Regions from separate parts of the Rummeliibacillus sp. SL167 genome, predicted to be linked through region 4. Evidence: riboswitches for the same ligand, from Rfam matches in the RefSeq annotation. Region 4 holds a riboswitch; each other region holds the start of a gene.
The links. Region 4 has a riboswitch for cobalamin ahead of FEZ13_RS04525 (energy-coupling factor ABC transporter permease). Riboswitches for the same ligand answer to the same signal wherever they lie in the genome.
Positions count from the first base shown of each region.

Region 1 (5,054 bases), 200 kb from region 4:
GATTCAAGCACCGGATCAACCATCGATTTTATATACAGATTCCATGATTCATCTATCGACAACAATCTCTGGAGAGCTGAAAGATCCACAAACGACTTCGCTTACGATCGCTAGTGCTCTCCACCCGACACCAGCCGTTTGTGGAGAACCGAGAGAAGAGGCCTTTCAGCTTATTCATGAAATAGAGCCATTTGACCGAAAATTCTTCGCCGGTATTGTGGGCTATATGGAGGCGAATGGTGATGGGGAATGGATCGTGACGATTCGTTGTGCCCAAGTGAAAGAAAACCAAATTACTATTTATGCGGGAGCCGGTATTGTAGAATCTTCTGTACCACAAGAGGAGCGCGCTGAAACAGGTGCGAAATTTCAAACAATGCTTCATGCAATAGGCATTACAGGAGAAAATAACTAGATCCGTAGCGGGAATAATGGACCATCTATAATTCATGGATCAAATTGAGAATCCATATTTATCATTTTAAATGTAAATTAAATGGACAAGAGGAAATATTAATCTTTATAAACTATTTTGAACCTATCTATCTTGAGGAGTGTTTATATGTCAATACCAAAAATTAAGTCTTATGAAATGCCGATAAATTTAGAAGTTGATAATACTGTTCAATGGGAACCGCAATCTGATAAGGCCGTATTATTAATACATGATATGCAACAATATTTTTTAGACTTTTATAATCAGCAGCAATCACCTATTCCTAGATTGATCGCTAATATTCAAAAAATAAAACAAAAATGCGAGTCACTTAAAATACCTATTATTTACACCGCCCAACCTGGTAATCAAAAGGCGGAAGATCGTGCGCTTTTAACAGATTTTTGGGGGACAGGTCTTGAAGAGAAGGAAGAGCAAACATCCATTATTCCCCAACTTTCTCCAAGCGAGAATGATATAATGTTGACCAAATGGCGTTATAGCGCTTTTAAGAAAAGTGAGTTGCAGCAGTTAATGAAAACATGGAATCGAGATCAGCTGATCATTTGTGGTGTATATGCACATATTGGCTGCTTATTAACAGCAGCAGATGCTTTTATGTATGATATTAAACCATTCTTTGTAAAGGATGCAGTTGCGGATTTTTCTGTAGAAGATCATCAGATGGCGATACGTTATGCTGCTAAAAGATGTTCAACGATTACAGATACGAATCAGTTAATCAGCCAACTTTAAGTAGATTAAGTGCTTGTTCGAGAAATTTTTTAAAAGAGTACCTAACATGCAAAGAGCACGAAATACTGTTCAGTCAGTATTCTGTGCTCTGTTTTTTCGCAGAATTTAACTCATTGAATCCCTATCAATTAAATGAGTTCTTCCGAAATCAGGAGATATATTTGACATAATCCTTAAAAATATATATTTTATCACGCGTGTTGATTTTACAAAAATTAGGCTGTCCGTGGCATAATTTTTGAGAAAACCTGTATTTTTCGGACCATTTATATAGATCTTCGCTGCGGCTTGCTTGTTCCTTTTGTGTAGCACATATTCGATAAAAAAACAATCCAATGTCCTGCGGAAGGAGCGAATAAAGTCTTTGAAAGAGCGAATAAATCTTTTGAGAGAGCGAATAAAATCTCTGAGAGAGCAAATAAATTGTTTCAAGGGGCGAATAAATACTTTATGGATAAAATTGGATAACAAACGTGCCTGAATGAATTATTTGAAATGTGAGTAGTCATCCTTTACATATTGCTTTCCATTCAATTTCCTAGTATCATAATGATAGAAAATTCATAAAAGTGTAAGGTGCCTTTAATTAAGGAGAATAGGGAATGAAGTGAAAAGCTTCAGCGGACCCGCCACTGTATAGGGAAGTTTGTTCGAAAATACCACTGGACATTGTTCTGGGAAGGTTTGTTCAAATGATGACCCCAAGCCAGGAGACCTGCCTTATTACTTGAATGACACAGATGATGGAAAAGTCTGCGGTTTATTTGCGATGCAAATAAGCTGCAGGCTTTTAATTTTATTCGGGAGAGATGAAAAGTGAATTTATTACAACAAACGATTGAAAAAGTAGAAGACTTGGATCAAGAAATGTTGGTAAAAGCTAGAGAAAGAGTGGACAGCCTTATCAAACCCCCAAAAAGTTTAGGAAAATTAGAAGATATCGCTGTTCAATTATCAGGAATTACGAAAGAACTTTTTCCTGCAGTCGATCAAAAAGTAATGATTGTAATGGCTGCAGATCATGGTGTATATGAGGAAGGGGTTACAAGTAATCCGCAAGAAGTAACGATTGAACAAACATTAAATATCGCCAAAGGAATTACAGGTGTAGGGACAATCGCCAAAGTTTCTGGAGCTAAAATTGTAGCAGTAGATATTGGAATCAAAGAAGATATCCCAAGTGATGCTGGAGTTATTATTCGGAAAATAAAAAAAGGAACGGACAATATGGCTAAAGGACCTGCTATGACAAGAGAAGAGGCTATTAAAGCGCTAGAGGTCGGCATTGAGATTGCGACAAAAGAAATACAACAAGGTGCTAATCTATTAGGTACGGGTGAAATGGGTATTAGCAATACAACTCCAAGTACGGCCATATTATCTGTTTTAGCCAATTGTGACCCGAAAGAAATAACAGGGAGAGGTGCTGGACTGGGCAAAGGTGGATTAGCTCATAAGATAGAAGTCATTCGCAATGCTATTACTATCAATCAACCCAATTCAGCTGATGGCATTGACGTATTAGCAAAGGTTGGTGGCTTGGAAATCGGAGGCATGGCTGGCGTTATGCTGGCAGCTGCAGCGAATCGAGTTCCAGTGGTAGTAGACGGACTGATTTCAACAGCCTCTGCCTTAATCGCAACGACTATCGAGCCAAAAGTAAAGGATTACCTCATTACTTCACATGCAACGGACGAGCCAGGTGGGAAAAAGGCGAGCGAACTTCTTGGTAAGGAACCTATGCTAAAGATGAACATGTGTTTAGGAGAAGGCTCTGGAGCTGCCTTAGCTTTTCCAATTATCGAAGCTGCATGTAGCATGATGAAAAATATGCCAACCTTTGAAGACGTAGGGATGAGTATTTAACCTACTAACAAACATAACCCATCTTAAAATAGAGTTCTAAGGATGGGTTATTTATCTTAATTTAGCAAATCCTTTTTGTAATGAAAGCGTAGCGACAAGTACAGAAGACACCACTTCAATAAGAGTCAAGATGAATGCGATTTTAATCCCTATTAATTGGATAATCAACACATATGATAAAAATAATTCTAAATGCTCATTAACGGAAAATAGGAATTATTCCTTCATATAGCTGAATCAATTTCATAATGTAAAATTCAGATAAAAAACACGAACATTTCAAATCAACATGAAAATTAATATTCAGAAATTTTTGTTCCGCTCCAGACGGCGCTTTCCACGGGCTTGGCTTCAATCTCCTCGGGTCGACACGATGTTGACCCCGAAGCCGTTGCCACAGGACGTGGCGAACTTAGGCTTTGTCCCTTAAATTGTTCCTGCGGGGCTTTCAGCTCAAGCTTTTCCCGTAGGACTTTGAATAAGCCTCCTTGAACTCACACCGCACGAAGGAAATGCGCAAGCCTAATCGAGGAGTCGCCGTCTTCCGCTCCACAACTATCAAAATTAGTTATTCTTAATGTTCGTATTTTTTAAGAAGAAAATGATTAATGAAATTGATTCAGCTAGAAGTTTAAATCTTTTTTCTTTTTCATGTTAGAATACATTAAAAAACGGATGATTCAACTGAAAATTCCAAAAAGGTATTGACAATTTCATTATAAAAAAATATACTATCGTTACTATGTTAGTAGGAATTAAATGATTGTAAAGCTCACTAGAAGACTAGAGGCTCTTACGTTAATAGAAATATTTTTCTATATTTCTTTTGATGTGGAGTCTTTTTTTGTTTCTAAATACCTATTTAACTAATTGGAATTATAATATTAAATGCTGATTAGAGAAACTAAAGGCATTTTTACATACTTTAGAATTGCTTTTAGTTAGCGGCAAATATTTAATTCGTTCAGAAAAAGTTTATATGGGGGGAATTACGAATGAAAAAGAGAAAATTATTTACTAGTGCAGCGGTGGTATTATCCACTTTTTTACTATTATCAGGGTGCGGTAAAGGAGATTCAGAAGGATCAGGTGCAAAGAAATCCGTTGAACTTTTGAATGTATCTTATGATCCAACACGAGAATTGTATCAAGAATACAACAAAGAATTTGCAAAACATTGGAAAGAGGAAACAGGTCAGAAAGTTACGATTAAACAATCTCATGGGGGTTCAGGAAGCCAAGCGCGCTCTGTTATCGATGGGTTAGAAGCAGATGTGGTTACACTGGCATTAGCTTATGATATTGATGCGATTGCTGATCAGAAGCTGTTAAACAAAGATTGGATTAATCGTTTCGATGATAATTCAGCACCTTACACTTCAACGATTGTTTTCTTAGTAAGGAAAGGTAATCCGAAAGGTATCAAAGATTGGGATGATCTTACGAAGAAGGGCGTTTCTGTTATCACACCAAATCCTAAAACATCTGGAGGAGCTCGTTGGAATTACTTAGCAGCTTGGGGCTATGCACTTCAAAAAAATAACAATGACGAAGAAAAAGCAAAACAATTTGTAAAAGACCTTTATAAAAATGTAGAAGTTCTAGACTCTGGTGCTCGTGGGGCTACAACTACTTTTGTTGAAAAGGGTATTGGTGATGTGCTAATCGCATGGGAAAATGAAGCACTTCTTTCATTAAAAGAACTTGGAAAAGATAAATTCGAGATTGTGAATCCTTCTGTTAGTATCCTAGCTGAACCAAATGTTGCAGTGGTAGACAGTGTTGCAAAGAAAAAAGGAACGACAAAAGTGGCAGAAGCATATTTGAAATATTTATATAGTGACGTAGGTCAAGAGATTGCGGCGAAAAATTATTATCGCCCACGCAATAAAGAAATTGCAGCAAAATACAAAGATCAATTCCCTGACATTAAATTATTTACTATCGATGATGTATTTGGTAGTTGGAGAGATACACAAGAAAAACACTTTAATGA
Region 1 is NZ_VCBM01000001.1:1,198,138-1,203,191, reverse strand. Features, by position in the region: gene FEZ13_RS05430 (isochorismate synthase) at 1-415, shown strand, start outside; gene FEZ13_RS05425 (isochorismatase family protein) at 563-1,192, shown strand; cobalamin riboswitch at 1,750-1,929, shown strand; gene cobT (nicotinate-nucleotide--dimethylbenzimidazole phosphoribosyltransferase) at 2,009-3,058, shown strand; gene FEZ13_RS05415 (sulfate ABC transporter substrate-binding protein) at 4,054-5,054, shown strand, end outside.
Region 1: another riboswitch for cobalamin. It lies ahead of cobT (nicotinate-nucleotide--dimethylbenzimidazole phosphoribosyltransferase); the one in region 4 lies ahead of FEZ13_RS04525 (energy-coupling factor ABC transporter permease).

Region 2 (5,054 bases), 130 kb from region 4:
GAAGAAAGATATTTTTCAATTTCATTGCCTGATTCTAACCAAGTAACTTTATACCCTCTTTCTTTTAAATCATTGGCAATCCAACTACCAATTTCAATTTCATCTTCTATGTATAATATGTGAACCATCATTTACACCTCAACTATTAAAATTTCATCTTTAGTAAGTAAATTTTCGGATACTATTAGTTACATCTTACCAGAATTTAGATTATTTTATAAAAATATTTACTGTCCATTGTCTTTTATGCACTCAAAATATTACAAATGATTATTCCTCCCTCTATAAATGTTGATATATCAATTTTTTAAGATTTTTTTAATTTTTTAGATGCTCTTTTAAAACATTAAATAAAAGCTTGTATATCTGAATCAATTTCATAATGTAAAATTCAGATAAAAAACACGAACATTTCAAATCAACATGAACATTAATATTCAGAAATTTTTGTTCCGCTCCAGACGGCGCTTTCCACGGGCTTGGCTTCAATCTCCTCGGGTCGACACGATGTTGACCCCGAAGCCGTTGCCACAGGACGTGGCGAACTTAGGCTTTGTCCCTTCAATTGTTCCTGCGGGGCTTTCGGCTCAAGCTTTTCCCGTAGGACTTTGAATAAGCCTCCTTGAACTCACACCGCACGAAGAAAATGCATGCATTTTCGAGGAGTCGCCGTCTTCCGCGCCACAACTATAAAATTAGCTATTATTAAATGTTCGTATTTTTTAAGAAGAAAATGATTTATGAAATTGATTCATCTACTTAACTAAAAGGAGTTAAGAACATTGAACAACATTCCTAACTCCTTGATGGTCAAATTATAGACTAAAACGATGATCTTATTGTTATGATTTTACAGAGGATGCTACGTCTTCTCGCAATGTTTTTGCTGCCTCTACCATGTTTTGAAGAGATGCAACAGTTTCTGTTTCACCACGCGTTTTTAAGCCACAATCAGGATTCACCCAAAATTGTGTTGGTTTCAATACTTCAAGACTTTCTTGCATGATCGTTTCCATCTCTTTTATCGATGGAACTCGTGGACTATGAATATCGTAAACACCTAAACCAATGCCTTTGTCGTATGGTGTTTCTTTTAGTGAATCGATTAACTCACCATGACTGCGAGATGTTTCAATGGAAATGACATCTGCATCCAATGCACTTATAGGCTCGATAAAATCATTGAATTCGCAGTAGCACATATGTGTATGAATTTGTGTTTGATCTTCAACAGATGAAGTAGCTAAACGGAAAGCCTTTACACCCCAATCTAAATATTCTGACCAATTTTCCTTGCGAAGAGGAAGTCCTTCACGCAAAGCAGGTTCATCCACTTGAATAATGGCTATTCCAGCTTTTTCAAGTGCTTCTATTTCTTTTTTCAATGCCAATGCAATTTGATAAGCAATTTCTTTACGTGGAATATCATCTCGTACAAATGACCAATTTAAAATAGTCACTGGCCCAGTGAGCATGCCCTTAACATAATGATTGGTTAAACTTTGTGCGTAAACGGATGATTTTACAGTCATTGGTTCTTTCCAAGCCACATCTCCATATATAATTGGTGGTTTTACACATCTAGATCCGTAAGAAACAACCCAAGCATTTTCTGTGAAAGCAAAGCCGTCTAATTTTTCACCAAAATATTCAACCATGTCAGTACGTTCAAATTCACCATGTACCAGAACATCTAGCCCTAAATCTTCTTGAATATGAATCCATCGTTCTGTTTCTTCCTTAACAAATGCTTCATAATCAGCATCTGATATTTTTTGTTTTCTCCACGCACTACGAGTTTTCTTTACTTCTGTAGATTGTGGAAAACTTCCGATTGTTGTTGTTGGGAATAATGGAAGCTCTAAAGCTTCGCGTTGAATTTCTTGACGTTTTTCAAATACACTTGACCGTTTAAAGTCTTCTTCTTTAATAGATGCCATCTCAGCTTTGACTGTTTCATTGTTACGTGATGCATCTTCTCTTAACAATTGAATAGCTTTAATACTTTCTGAAATAGCGTTATTACCTGGATCTTTTGGATTGTTAGCATAGCTTGTTAATTCTTTAAGCTCTATTATTTTTTCATCTGCAAATGCTAAGGCATTTTTTAATACAGGTGCCAATTTTTTCTCATAAGCAGTTGTTACTGGTACATGTTGTAGACTACAAGATGACTGAATCCATATGTTTTCACATTTGCTCAACTGTTGAATGGCTTGTAATGTATTATATTTTTCTGCTAGATCAGCTCTCCAAATATCACGACCATTAATAATACCTGCCGCTAATACTTTATTCTTTGGAAAGCCAAATTTTCGAAGTGCATCCATATTTCCTTTATAACCATGCACAAAGTCTAATCCAATACCTGCAACTGGAAGGTTTACGATTTCTTCAAAAAATGAAACGGACTCAAAATAAGTTTGAAGTAAAATTTTCGCATTCGGCACTTCTTCAACAATTTGTGAATAGATTTCTTTAACAGTTGCGATGTCACTTTTATCTAAAGTTGTAACAAGAGAAGGCTCTTCTATTTGTATCCATTCAGCTCCTGCTTCAACCAGTTGTTTTAGAACCTGAATATACAATGGAATCAGTTTTAAAATATACTCTGGTTCCGTTTTTGCATCATAACCTTTTGTTAAGCGACTAAATGTATAGGGCCCGATAATCGTTGGCTTAGCTTCAATCCCAAGCTCCTCTTTCGCTTCCTTGTAGGCTTTTAAAATCGTGTTTTCTGTAAGATGTAATTTTTGACCTTCGTATTCTGGTACAATATAGTGATAATTTGTATTAAACCATTTGGTCATTTCAGAAGCAACTTGTCCTTCTCGGCCACGTGCCATTGCATAATAGGTTCCAAGATCAACGGTTTCAGCTGTCCATTGATAGCGTTTTGGTACAAGTCCAAACATCACCGCTGTATCAAGCATGCGATCATAGTAAGTAAAATCACCGACCGTTACTTGATCGATCCCTAATGCTATTTGTTTCTTCAAATGGTCAAGGCGAAGTTGCTTCATGCGCTCATGTAATTCATGTTCGCTAATTTCTTGCTTCCAATAGCTTTCTACTGTGCGTTTCCACTCTCTATTTCCTCCGATATAAGGGTATCCAATGACTGAATTTGTATATTTCATATTTTCCTCTCCTCGTATATAGTAGAATTCTTTTCTGAACTACTGTTATTTTTAAAATTGAATCTTTGGGCAAATAAAAAAGCCATCTCCAAATACAGGAAATGGCTGTGTAAAAAAAGGCTATGCACAAATAAGCAATAACCTCGAAATTGCTTTCTTATCACTTCGTACTGTGAATCTCACTCCCCACCCCCTATCCTCGTAGGTCAATCGGTGTGTACTAGCTATTGGCAGGTCTCCTGGCTCATGATCATTGCTAATCGTACCTTCCCATTATCATAGTGGTTATTACGAGTCGCTCCCATTTACAGTTGCGGGACAGCGCCGGATTTTCACCGGTCTTCCCTTTTAATCCAAATTGTCATTTGGAACCATAACTTACACGCTATTAAATTGTCCTTTTACTATATCATACTTTTATCATTAGATTTTAAATATTCTATAATTTTAGAAAAAAATATGAAAATTACCTTGTTCTTAAAGCTTAAGTAGAAAAATTCCTCTATACCGATTTTTCTAATAGATTTACTAAACTATATTTTCAGGCGGATTGATTATCCAATTTAATCCCCTTGGATTTAGATAATTCGCTGATTTCCGCCTCCACTCCAATCTATATAAAGTGGCGGATTGTTTTCATGCACAATCAGATTGAGTGCATGCAACAGTTGCTCCCCCACCTATCGTTCATTCTCGTTTCTCTCTATACCTTGAGGTGGGGGTTTTACTACCGTTAATGCGGGATAAATATTTAATTTGAAACTTTTTTTGCATTTTTGCCGTATACGAAATGATAAACGATTAAACAAATTAAAATCCAAACAGTAACCGTACCATACAATGCTTTAAATGACATAAATGTCACTAAAATGCCGACTATATAAGGTCCGATCCCATTCGATAAATCTAGAAACATGAAGAACGTTGAAGTAGATAGTGACTTTCGATGTGATGGAGATTCTTGAATAGCGATTGCTTGAAAATTAGAAATAAGTGTCCCGTAACCAATACCGATCAAAACAGCAGATAGTAAAAATACCAAGCCAGTTTGTGCTATGCTCAATGTAAAAAAGCCCATAATGGTTAATATGAGCAATGGATAATTCACTCGATTCGCCCCAAATTGATCAAACCATTTTCCAGTAAAGGGTCTCGTTATGATCAGTGCAATAGCATAAACAATAAAAAAGAAACTTGATACAGAAACCAAATGGATTTCCTTGGCGTACTGTGTCAAAAATGATAGCAAACTTGAATAAGCTATCGCAATGAGGAAGATAACTATTGAAATAGGGATCGCTTTGGGTTCGATAAAATCTCTCCCATGAAATCCTTTCCTTGGTTCTTCCATTCCTTTAGGTTCCGGTACTTTTAAAAAACATGAAACTAGTAAATCAACAACAGCCACTATACTCCCTACTACAAAAACCGTTGTAAATGATGCGTGTTCATAAAGGAAAATGCCTAGAAATGGACCAAAAGCCATGGCAATATTCATAGAAGTTGCATAATATCCAGTACCTTCTCCGCGGCGATCATCTGGAATAAGCTCTGCAGATATAGTGCCAGCCGCAGTTGTAATACATCCATGCATAGCCCCCTGTATAAATCGGATGATGAACAAGACATATAAATCATCCACAACAATATGTAACAACATAGAAACTGTAAAGATACTAAGCGAACCAATAAGCATTCGCTTTCTACCCAATCGATCTAAATATTTTCCCGCAAATATTCTCGCTATAAGGGATGCTAATACAAATATTCCGGTTGCTAATCCTGCAACACTTTGATTTGTATGAAATTTTGTTGCAGTATAGACAGCAATCATGACCATTAATAGGTAAAAAACAACATGTGTAAAAAAATTAATTAAAAAGATAATGATAAAATCTTTTGTCCAAAGTTTGG
Region 2 is NZ_VCBM01000001.1:1,128,131-1,133,184, forward strand. Features, by position in the region: gene FEZ13_RS05100 (response regulator transcription factor) at 1-128, opposite strand, end outside; gene metE (5-methyltetrahydropteroyltriglutamate--homocysteine S-methyltransferase) at 843-3,140, opposite strand; cobalamin riboswitch at 3,353-3,531, opposite strand; gene FEZ13_RS05110 (MFS transporter) at 3,892-5,054, opposite strand, start outside.
Region 2: another riboswitch for cobalamin. It lies ahead of metE (5-methyltetrahydropteroyltriglutamate--homocysteine S-methyltransferase); the one in region 4 lies ahead of FEZ13_RS04525 (energy-coupling factor ABC transporter permease).

Region 3 (5,054 bases), on a different contig from region 4:
CCTTTTCTCTTATTTATCGTGAATTTTTTAATGGAAAAAAAGAAGAGGAATGCTGTACATAGTAGTTTATTTTTTATTTTAGTCGGAAGTATTGGTGGGATGTTTTTATATTTCAAACTGAACAGTACCCCATTTCAAAACGGCTTTCCTTATATCCAAGTACAGACAATGAATCAAATGGGCTTTCGATACTTTTATATAAGGCTGTTTTTTTCCAATGCTTGATAGGAAGTGCTCTTTATGAATGGACATTGCATAAAAAGAAAAATACTTCATGGTAATATTTTGATGGATTGATTTTTTGGGTTCATCATCAGTAGAAGTTGCTATCTAGGAAAGGAGATGCACTATTATGATTGATTGGCGGTGGAATGAAGTTGACATAGTGGAAAGTCAAGAAAGATGGTATGAAGCAAAATCATTCCTCACAAAAAAGTGGAAGCAGAATCCTGAAAATTTGAAAATTCTTATTAGGCTTGGTTTCTTTTGCTGGTATGTTTTGGTCGAAGAGGACTGTATAGGGGGCGAAAAATTAGATTCTAATGAGTTAGAGATTATGCTAAATGAAGTCACATATTTTGGTTTGACCAATTTTATGGAAAATGAAGATTTTCTTTGGTGTTTTGGTTATATGATTTCACAGTTTCCGTATTACTTCGGTGATTATGAACATTGGGAAGAAAAAGGAATTTCGATGTTAAAACGTGCTTATGAACTATGTCCTGATGACCCAGTGTATCAATATTCTTATTTAGGTTCTCTCCCTGATAGTGGCGGAAAACTTAAAGTTGAATTACAACAAGTACAAACTGTTCTTGAAGATAGATTTCAAGGAGAAGGCATATTATCCGATTATTTTAAAGATGTATGGCAAAATTAGTAGGTAAATTAATAAGCTAAAGAGTTCATTTAATAGGAATGTGGAAACTTTATTTTATAGAATTTCTATATATTTGCAGACTCTTTTAATCTATGCAAGTGGCATATTTTTTTAATATTTTCATTTTTCAATGTCACTTACAATTTTGGATTCAAAAGTAAAATATATTCTCACGCGTGATATTTTATAAATGAAATTGGATAATCATGACACCTGATTCCTACGCAGGTTTGAAGAGAAACAGTAGTTTATAACTAATATTTGAAGCAGGACTTTTTGGATAGACCCGTATATTCTTGAAACAATTTAAAGTTTAAAAACAAACTTTAGTCGCTTGTACAAAAAGCGGGAAGATGATATTATTAGAATAACATCACAATATATAGTATGTTGTTTATCTTGGTTCTACTATATGTAGATTAATAGGGAAATCAGTGAGAATCTGATGCTGTCCCCGCAACTGTAAATGTGAAACGAATGTCAATAGCCACTATGTTTTTACATGGGAAGGTGACTAGTAGGGTGAAGCATAAGCCAGGAGACCTGCCTAATAAACAATTGCACATTTTTTCGGGGGCTAGGAAATGGGGGCAAATAAGTCTGCATTTCCATCGACCTAATTGTTTCCATTTTGAAATAAAGCTATTCCCGATAAGAAGGGGATAGCTTTTTGTGTTACTTATGTAAAAGTGTAAATTACTTTTTAAAGAAAGAGGAGATCTTATGAAACTTTATACGAAAACAATTTGCCCAAAATGCATGTTTGTAAAGTCATTTTTAAAAGAAGCAGGCTTTGAGGGAAAATATGAATTAATTAATGTAGATACAGATGAACAAGCAAAACAACAAATAGTCGAAGCAGGCTTTTTATCCGTTCCAATTTTAGAGTTGAATGGGGAACTAATCCAAGATGTTGCGCAAATGAACGAAGAGATTAGTAAGATCGCCATATGATTGCATTTGCCAGCAGAACGGGAAATGTTCGATCCATCATTCATCGGCTAGGATTGCCTAATGTTGAAATAACAGAAGATTTGATGATGACAGAACCCTTTTTCGTTTTTACTTATACAGACGGATTGGGCGATGTGCCACCAATTGTTGAGAAATTTCTTCAAAACAATCATTCTTTTTGTAAAGGTGTGATCGCTAGCGGAAATTCCAATTTTGGTCACTCCGTTTTTTGCAAATCAGCAGATACAATCAGCAGAAAATACCATGTGCCTATTATTCGAAAAATAGAACTACGGGGATTTCCACGGGATTATGCGGCAATCGTTGATCAGTATCAAAACGTTTTTGAGAGAGAGGTTTCTTTATGAAAGAATACTTAAAATTAAACAATGAAGTGTTAAATAAATATAGTTCAACAGGAACCATTGATTTGCAAAAAGATAAAGAAGCTACACGCAAATATTTTTTGGAAAATGTCAATGTCAGAATGCGCTATTTTATCGACTTAGAAGAAAAAATAAGCTATTTAATGGAGGAAGGATATTACGAAGAAGACTTTTTGAAAATGTACTCCATGAAATTTATCAAAAAATTATTCAAATATGCTTATGATTATCATTTTCGCTTTCCATCCTTTATGAGTGCCAGTAAATTTTATGAAGGGTATGCCATGAAGAGCCGAGATGGAAAGGAAATTTTAGAAAAGTATGAGGATCGTATCATCATCATTGCCCTCTATTTAGCACAAGGCGACGAACAGCTAGCTGAAAAGGCTGTTCATCATATGATGGAATCGTATCAGCCTGCCACACCGACAGCTTTAAACAGTGGTAAAAAAGCGCGCGGGGAGTTGGTCAGTTGCTTTAAATTAGCGATGGATGATACGATGAACAGCATTGCAGAAAACATTGGCTATTGTTTAGAACTCTCTCGCTTAGGAGGTGGAGTTGGTACTTTATTAACCGATTTGCGCCCATTAGGGGATCCAATCAAAGGGATCTTAAATCGTGCAAGCGGTGTCATGCCCGTTGCGAAGTTATTAGAGAATGCCTTTTCTTATTCCAACCAATTGGGACAACGAAATGGCTCCGGTGTGGTCTATTTAAATATTTTCCATGGGGATATTGAAGAATTTATCTCATCGAAAAAACCAAATGCGGATGAAAAAATTCGTCTTGCCACATTGTCAACAGGCATCATCATTCCAGATATTTTCTTCGAATTGATGAAAAAAGATAAAGATATCGTTTTATTTAGTCCTTATGATATTTATAAAGAATATGGTAAGCGCATGAGTGAAATCAGTATTACTGAGATGTATTATGAACTATTGGATAATCCCAATATTCGTAAATTAAAACGCTTAAATGCACGGAAATTATATACAGAAATAAAGAAAACACAATTTGAATCAGGCTATCCATTTGAAATATTCGATGACAATGTAAATCGTGTTCATCCTTTAAAAGGTCTTGGTCGGGTGAAAATGTCCAATCTTTGCACGGAAATTCTGCAAGTTCAAACGACCAGTATTATTACAGACATGGACAAGCCAAACGAATATGGCTTAGATGTATCTTGTAATTTGGGTTCTTTAGACATTCATCATGCGACAGAAACAAATAACTTTGAAGAACTAGTTGATACAGCTATGCGTCTACTGACAAATGTTTCTCAAATGACGGATATCGTCAATGTCCCTTCTGTTGCAAAGGCAAATAAATTGATGCATTCGGTTGGATTGGGAACGATGAATCTTCATGGACATCTTGTTACGGAAAATATTCTATATGGTTCAGATGAATCTATCGAATTCGTTGATTTCTTTATGGAAGCATTAAATTACTACTCCTTAAAAGCTTCCATGCTAATTGCAAAAGAAAAAGGCGAGACTTTTTATGGATTTGATAAAAGTGAGTATGCAAATGGCCAATATTTTGAGCATTACATCCATAAACAAGAAAAAATGCCAACTGAAAAAGTACAAAAAGCACTAGGAAATGTGCCGATCATTACAGCGGATATGTGGAAAAAGTTAAAGAAAAATGTTATGAAATATGGCGTATTTAATGCATATCGTCTCGCTGTTGCACCAACAGGCAGTATTTCCTACATTCGTAGTTGCACAGCATCCATTGCTCCATGTACGGAAAGAGTAGAAATTCGTGATTATGCGGATAGCCGGACCATTTATCCAATGCCTTATTTAAATAATGAAAATCAGCATTTATATGTAGAAGCTTATGATGTTGATAGTTATCGTATGATTGATTTATATGCAACAGCTCAAAAACATGTTGATCAAGGTATTTCAATGACATTATATGTAACGGATCAATGGACAACTGAGCGCCTTGCGAAACTTTATATTTATGCATGGATGCGCGGCATTAAGTCGATTTATTATGTTCGCCAACGCTTGCAAACATTGGAGGAATGTGTGTCATGTTCAATATAGGACCATTTGAAGCGGTCAATTGGAATAAACCAACGAGTGATTTGGCTAAAACATTTTGGGATCAGCAGTGGAAACAAATGTGGTTTCCTGAAGAAATTGCAGTTAGTAAAGATTTGAAGCAGTGGAAAGACTTCGAGTTTCGAGATACGTATACAAAAGTATTCGGCGGACTTACTTTACTGGATACGCTTCAAACAAATATAGGGATGAACGAAATTGCTAGATACCATGAAGACCTACAAGAAAAGGCTGTACTAACAGTGTTTGACGCATTTGAGGCTATCCATGCAAAATCCTATTCTTATATTTTCACAACATTGTGCAATAACGATGAAATTGATGAGATCTTTGCTTGGGTCAAGAAAAATGAATTTCTACAATATAAAGCGAAAAAAATCGCTGATATCTATTCTTCTATTAAAGAAAACGACCCTGAAAGTTTATGGAAAGCTATGTTTGCGTCTGTTATGCTTGAATCGTTTTTATTTTATTCCGGATTCTTTTATCCTTTATATTTGGGTGGACAAGGAATTTTACGAAATAGCGCAGAAGTAATTTCTCTTATTTTAAGGGACGAATCTATTCATGGTGTGGCAACAGGATATTTCGCTCAAAATCTTTTTAAAAAGTTCTCAAAAGAAAAACAGGACGAATTAAAAGTATGGGGCTATGAGCTTCTGCTAGATTTATATGAAAACGAAATGAAATATACAGATGATATCTATGCGGAAACAGGTTTAAGTCCAGAAGTGAAAGCCTATG
Region 3 is NZ_VCBM01000002.1:44,679-49,732, forward strand. Features, by position in the region: gene FEZ13_RS11715 (hypothetical protein) at 353-880, shown strand; cobalamin riboswitch at 1,263-1,445, shown strand; gene FEZ13_RS11720 (glutaredoxin family protein) at 1,604-1,834, shown strand; gene nrdI (class Ib ribonucleoside-diphosphate reductase assembly flavoprotein NrdI) at 1,831-2,202, shown strand; gene nrdE (class 1b ribonucleoside-diphosphate reductase subunit alpha) at 2,199-4,292, shown strand; gene nrdF (class 1b ribonucleoside-diphosphate reductase subunit beta) at 4,280-5,054, shown strand, end outside.
Region 3: another riboswitch for cobalamin. It lies ahead of FEZ13_RS11720 (glutaredoxin family protein); the one in region 4 lies ahead of FEZ13_RS04525 (energy-coupling factor ABC transporter permease).

Region 4 (5,054 bases):
TTCATCCCGCATTGACGGGGTCTTACTGTCCACGTTAACGCGAGATAAATATAAATGAACAACCCGTTATGAAGTTTCATAACGGGTTTACTATTTAAACTAGCAGCAATTGGGGGAAAGGCTATTTCAAATAGGTGATCAGTTGTTCTTTATTTCTAGGAAAATCATTTATATTTGAAATGATGTTCTTAGCTTGCAAAACTTCTGCCATTTCAAAAATCCATGGCTTTTCTAAATGTGCTTTTAATAGTAAATCTTCTTGTTTAAAAATATGAATAGGATCGCCATGATAAATCACTTCACCATCACTCATGACAATAATCTCATCTGCCCACTCATAAGCAAAATGGACATCATGCGTGGATAAAATAATGGTTTTATCTAATTGATGAATTTGATTAAGCAACTGTAAAATTTGCTTGGAATAATACCCATCAAGTCCAGCTGAAGGTTCGTCTAATATAAAAACGTCCGTATTCATCGCCAATACACCAGCAATGGCGACCCTCTTTTTTTGGCCTAAACTCAAAAAATGTATAGGTTTGTCCTGTAAAGGAGTAACTTCTGTTTCGGTCATAGCCCATTCAACCATTTCATTCACTTTATCCTCAGACCAACCTAGATTTAATGGACCAAATGAAATATCTTGACGTACATTTCCAGCAAATAATTGTGAATCAGGATCTTGGAATACAATCCCCACGCGTGAACGTAATCCTAGTAATGATTTTCGGTCATATTTCATCGGGCGATTTTCAAAAAGAATACTGCCAGAAGACGGCTGAAGGATACCATTTAAATGCTGAAATAGTGTAGACTTTCCTGCACCATTATTTCCAAGAAGTGCGATCTTTTTACCTTTGGAAATAGTCAGAGATAGATCATTTAATGCTACAGTTCCATCGGCATAACGATGTGTTAAATGTTGAATTTCAAAGTATAAATCATTCAAACGAGGATTCCTCCAAACTCAATGTAAACACCAATGATGAGTACAAAGACAAAACTGATCAAAGTCCAATTTCTTTTAGAATAATGATAAGAATCTTCAAGAAAATTCACTGATTCATGATAGCCACGAGAATCCATAGCTATTGAAAGTTCCTTAGAACGGTGAAAAACATGGACGAATAGGGAGGAAATTAACATTCCCAAAGAATGAAAGCCTCTTTTTATCGAAATATAGCCAAGTCTTGAATTTTGTGCCTGAAAAACGCTAACTGAAATTTCTAAAAATACAAAAATGAATCGGTACGTTAACTCGGTTAATTCAATCATTAGTTGTGGTACCCTGCATTTTTTTAAAACTTGCATTAAATCATGGACAGGTGTTGTTAACGTTAAAAAATATAAGCAGCTAATACTACTTAAAACCGAAAAAAATAATTGAATACACATTTGAATACTTTGAGTTGTGATATACACAGTGCTGTTTAAAAATGAGAATTGCCACACCGAACTGTGTAGCAATTCAGCATGTTGAGTAAAAGAGAATAGTATTCCAACCATGCTGCTCAATAAAAACAATCCAGGTATACAAAGTAATTTTAAATAATATGTCCAAGGTATTTTAGCTGCAAAAATAATGAGTCCGCTCATCATCGAAAAAGTAATAAGAGAAATCAAAGCATCCTTGACTGTCAAAGAAAAAATCAAAAGAAAGAGCGATAAAACGATTTTTTCTACGGGATGGGTTTTTGCTAAATGATTGATATAAGCATATTGATCAATAAGTAGCATGCTTTCCTTTGCCCTCTTTGTTATCATCTTTTTTAGATTTACCACGTGATAGTCCGATAAAGTAACCGATAAAACCTGCTCCTATAGCAGCCTGCAAGGAGAATAATAGACTTTCAATCTCACCACTTGGCGGTTCCCAAATGTTAGAAAACCATGGATGATAAGAAGAGTCGATTTTCGTTATTTCCGCTTCAGCTTGATCGTCTGAACCACCAAATTCCGCACCCTTTTGGAAGAAAAGAGGAAGAACAGCCAAAATAATGACTAATGCTATTAACAATAAGTTCTTTTTCATTGTTGTTCTGCTCCTTTTTTAAATACTTTCAGTGCTTTTAACTCTGCTAAATTGTATTTTTGTAAGAAGTTCATGATGACAACTGTAAGAATCCCTTCACTAATGGCTAAAGGAATTTGTGTAATAGCGAAAATGCCACTAAATTTTGTAAATGAAGCAAAGAAACCGCCTACATCAGAAGGGAAAGCAAGTGCTAATTGGATAGATGTCACTACATATGTACCCAAATCACCAAGTGCAGCGGCTAAAAATACTGCCCATGAAAAAGATAATCCCATTTTAGTAGCTCCTTTATATACGCCGTATGCAATAAGAGGACCGACAATCGCCATAGAAACTGTATTCGCACCTAATGTAGTTAATCCACCATGTGCAAGCAATAATGCTTGGAATAAAAGAACGATAAAACCTACCACACTCATAGCCATTGGTCCAAATAATATAGTACCGAGGCCTACACCAGTAGGATGAGAACAACTACCTGTAACAGATGGAATTTTCAATGCTGATAATACGAATGCAAAGGCTCCAGATAATCCTAACATCATTTTGGTTTCTGGATTTTCAACAATTGTTTTTCGGATGGAGCGGAATCCAATCACTAAAAATGGAATGGAAACTGCCCACCAGAAAATAGCCCATTCAACGGGTAAAAAACCTTCCATAATATGCATAGCAAAAGCTGGTTTTGGTACAATCATAATGGCTAGAAGAAAATAAACTAGTTTCCAATTCAAATATTTTTTTAAATTTTTCATTTTACCAATCCTCTCTATTACTTATTCCATTGTGACATTTAAAAGTTTCTTTTGTTGCACCTCCATCACACCCTATAAGGACAATAAAAAAACACTTCTTACGGATAGAAGAAGTGTTGATGAATAGTAAAATAATACTAATTGCTTAGCATGTCTATTCTCACACCTATCCTCGTAGGCTGAAACTAATTCGCATTTCATGGCAGGTCTCCTGGCTTAGCGTCATCATTATACTTTCACCTTCCCATCATTGACAGTGGCATCTTAAAAGCATAACTCGGCTTTACAGTGGCGGGACCGCGTTTGTTTTGCACAAACTTCCCTTTTAAGCTAAATATCTAAATTCAGCACCATAAAATTTATTGAATTGTTATATTACAAATCCAGTGTATCACGATTATATGCCCAATTCTATCTTTTTATTAGAAGAAATTCTGATGATTATAAAAGTTTGTTTTATAACAGTTAATTACTAAAATTTTAGAGAAATATTGTACAAGAAATCTATTTTTTAAATTGAAAAACAGTCTATAAGATAAAAAATATATTTTAAATCATGACAAAATAGTATATGATGATGACAGTTTAAAATTTTTCTAACAGGTGAGATGAAAACTCGCTGATTATAATGCAACAAGTTTTTTTGAATTGATCGATCTATACACCTGTTTTTCTAATGAACAATTACATACTATTTTTAAAAGTGCTCTTGTAGATTTTCAAGGGATAATAGGGAAAACGGTTCAAAGCCGGTGCAGCCCCCGCTACTGTAAACATGGATGAAATGATAAAACTCACTGGTCAAATGACTGGGAAGAGATCAGAGTAAAGTGAAATGTAAGCCAGGAAACCTGCTTTTAAAAAGTACGATACTTTTCGGAGGGAAAGGTAAAAACTATGGTACCAGCTAACAAACTAGTTTTTAAACCTTTATTCCAAGAATAAAGGTTTTTTATTTTCCTTTTTCTATTGATAAATAGGATGAAAAGGAGAGTGGATATGGTAACTTGGGATTTATCGGGAATGAAAAGTCATTTATTCATTTGTAACGGAAGTTCATGTATGAAGAAAGGAGCAGAGGAAATCACCCTCGCCATTCGAGATGAGATTACACAATTAGGGATGGACGAACAAATCCATACAACTAGAACTCGAGTTGCAGCCACTATTGGGATTCACAAAAACAAATAAATAAAAAGGGGAGAAGTTCACATGGCAAAACAAGGTAAACTATATGTCGTTGGTTTTGGCCCTGGTGATTTTAAACATATTACGACGCGAGCAGTAGAAGCACTTCAAGAAAGTGATTTTATCATTGGTTACAAAACTTATGTTGAACTAATCCAAGATCTCATTACGAATGAAAAAACAATTATTAGCACAGGGATGACAGAGGAAGTTTCAAGAGCTCAAGAAGCAGTTCGACAAGCAGAAACCGGGAAAATAGTAGCTGTCATTTCAAGTGGTGATTCAGGAGTCTATGGTATGGCAGGACTCGTATACGAGGTGTTAATCGAAAAAGGTTGGACCGAGGCAAACGGGATTCCAATCGAAATCATTCCAGGTATTTCTGCTATCAATTCATGTGCCTCTCTATTAGGGGCACCTATTATGCACGATTCCTGCACAATTAGTTTAAGTGATCATTTAACACCATGGAATTTAATTGCTAAAAGAATAGAAGCTGCCGCCATGGCGGATTTTGTGATAGCACTTTACAACCCACGTAGTGGACGTAGAACACGTCAAATTGTTGAAGCTCAACGTATTCTCTTGCAATATCGATCACCCGATACACCTGTTGGATTAGTGAAAAGTGCTTATCGTGACCGTCAGCAAATCACGATTACCAACTTGAGTGAAATGCTTGAAAATGATATCGGGATGTTAACGACTGTCATTATTGGTAACTCTTCCACATTCCTTTATGACAATAAAATGATTACCCCACGTGGCTATCAAAGAAAATACACGTTGCATGCGGATAAACAAGCATTAAAACCACATCAACGCTTAAAAGAGGAAGCTGAACCATGGGCAATGGATCAAAAAACAGGTGTTCAGCGTATTCAATCTTCTGTAGCTGTTGTTGAGAAAGTCCCAAAGGTTGAATCGATCAAGACAGAGCATCCAAAAGTAAATTCATATGAGATGGCTCTGGAAGCCTTAAAACGCGTGACTGGTAAACAACCTGAAACTACAACTACACAATACATCCATCAAGATTTTGAAGAAATATTTGAATTAGCTGTAAGTCCTGG
Region 4 is NZ_VCBM01000001.1:1,002,400-1,007,453, reverse strand. Features, by position in the region: gene FEZ13_RS04540 (energy-coupling factor ABC transporter ATP-binding protein) at 122-952, opposite strand; gene cbiQ (cobalt ECF transporter T component CbiQ) at 949-1,740, opposite strand; gene FEZ13_RS04530 (energy-coupling factor ABC transporter substrate-binding protein) at 1,727-2,035, opposite strand; gene FEZ13_RS04525 (energy-coupling factor ABC transporter permease) at 2,032-2,793, opposite strand; cobalamin riboswitch at 2,978-3,163, opposite strand; cobalamin riboswitch at 3,478-3,666, shown strand; partial or broken gene FEZ13_RS04520 ((2Fe-2S) ferredoxin domain-containing protein) at 3,793-3,948, shown strand; gene cobJ (precorrin-3B C(17)-methyltransferase) at 4,006-5,054, shown strand, end outside.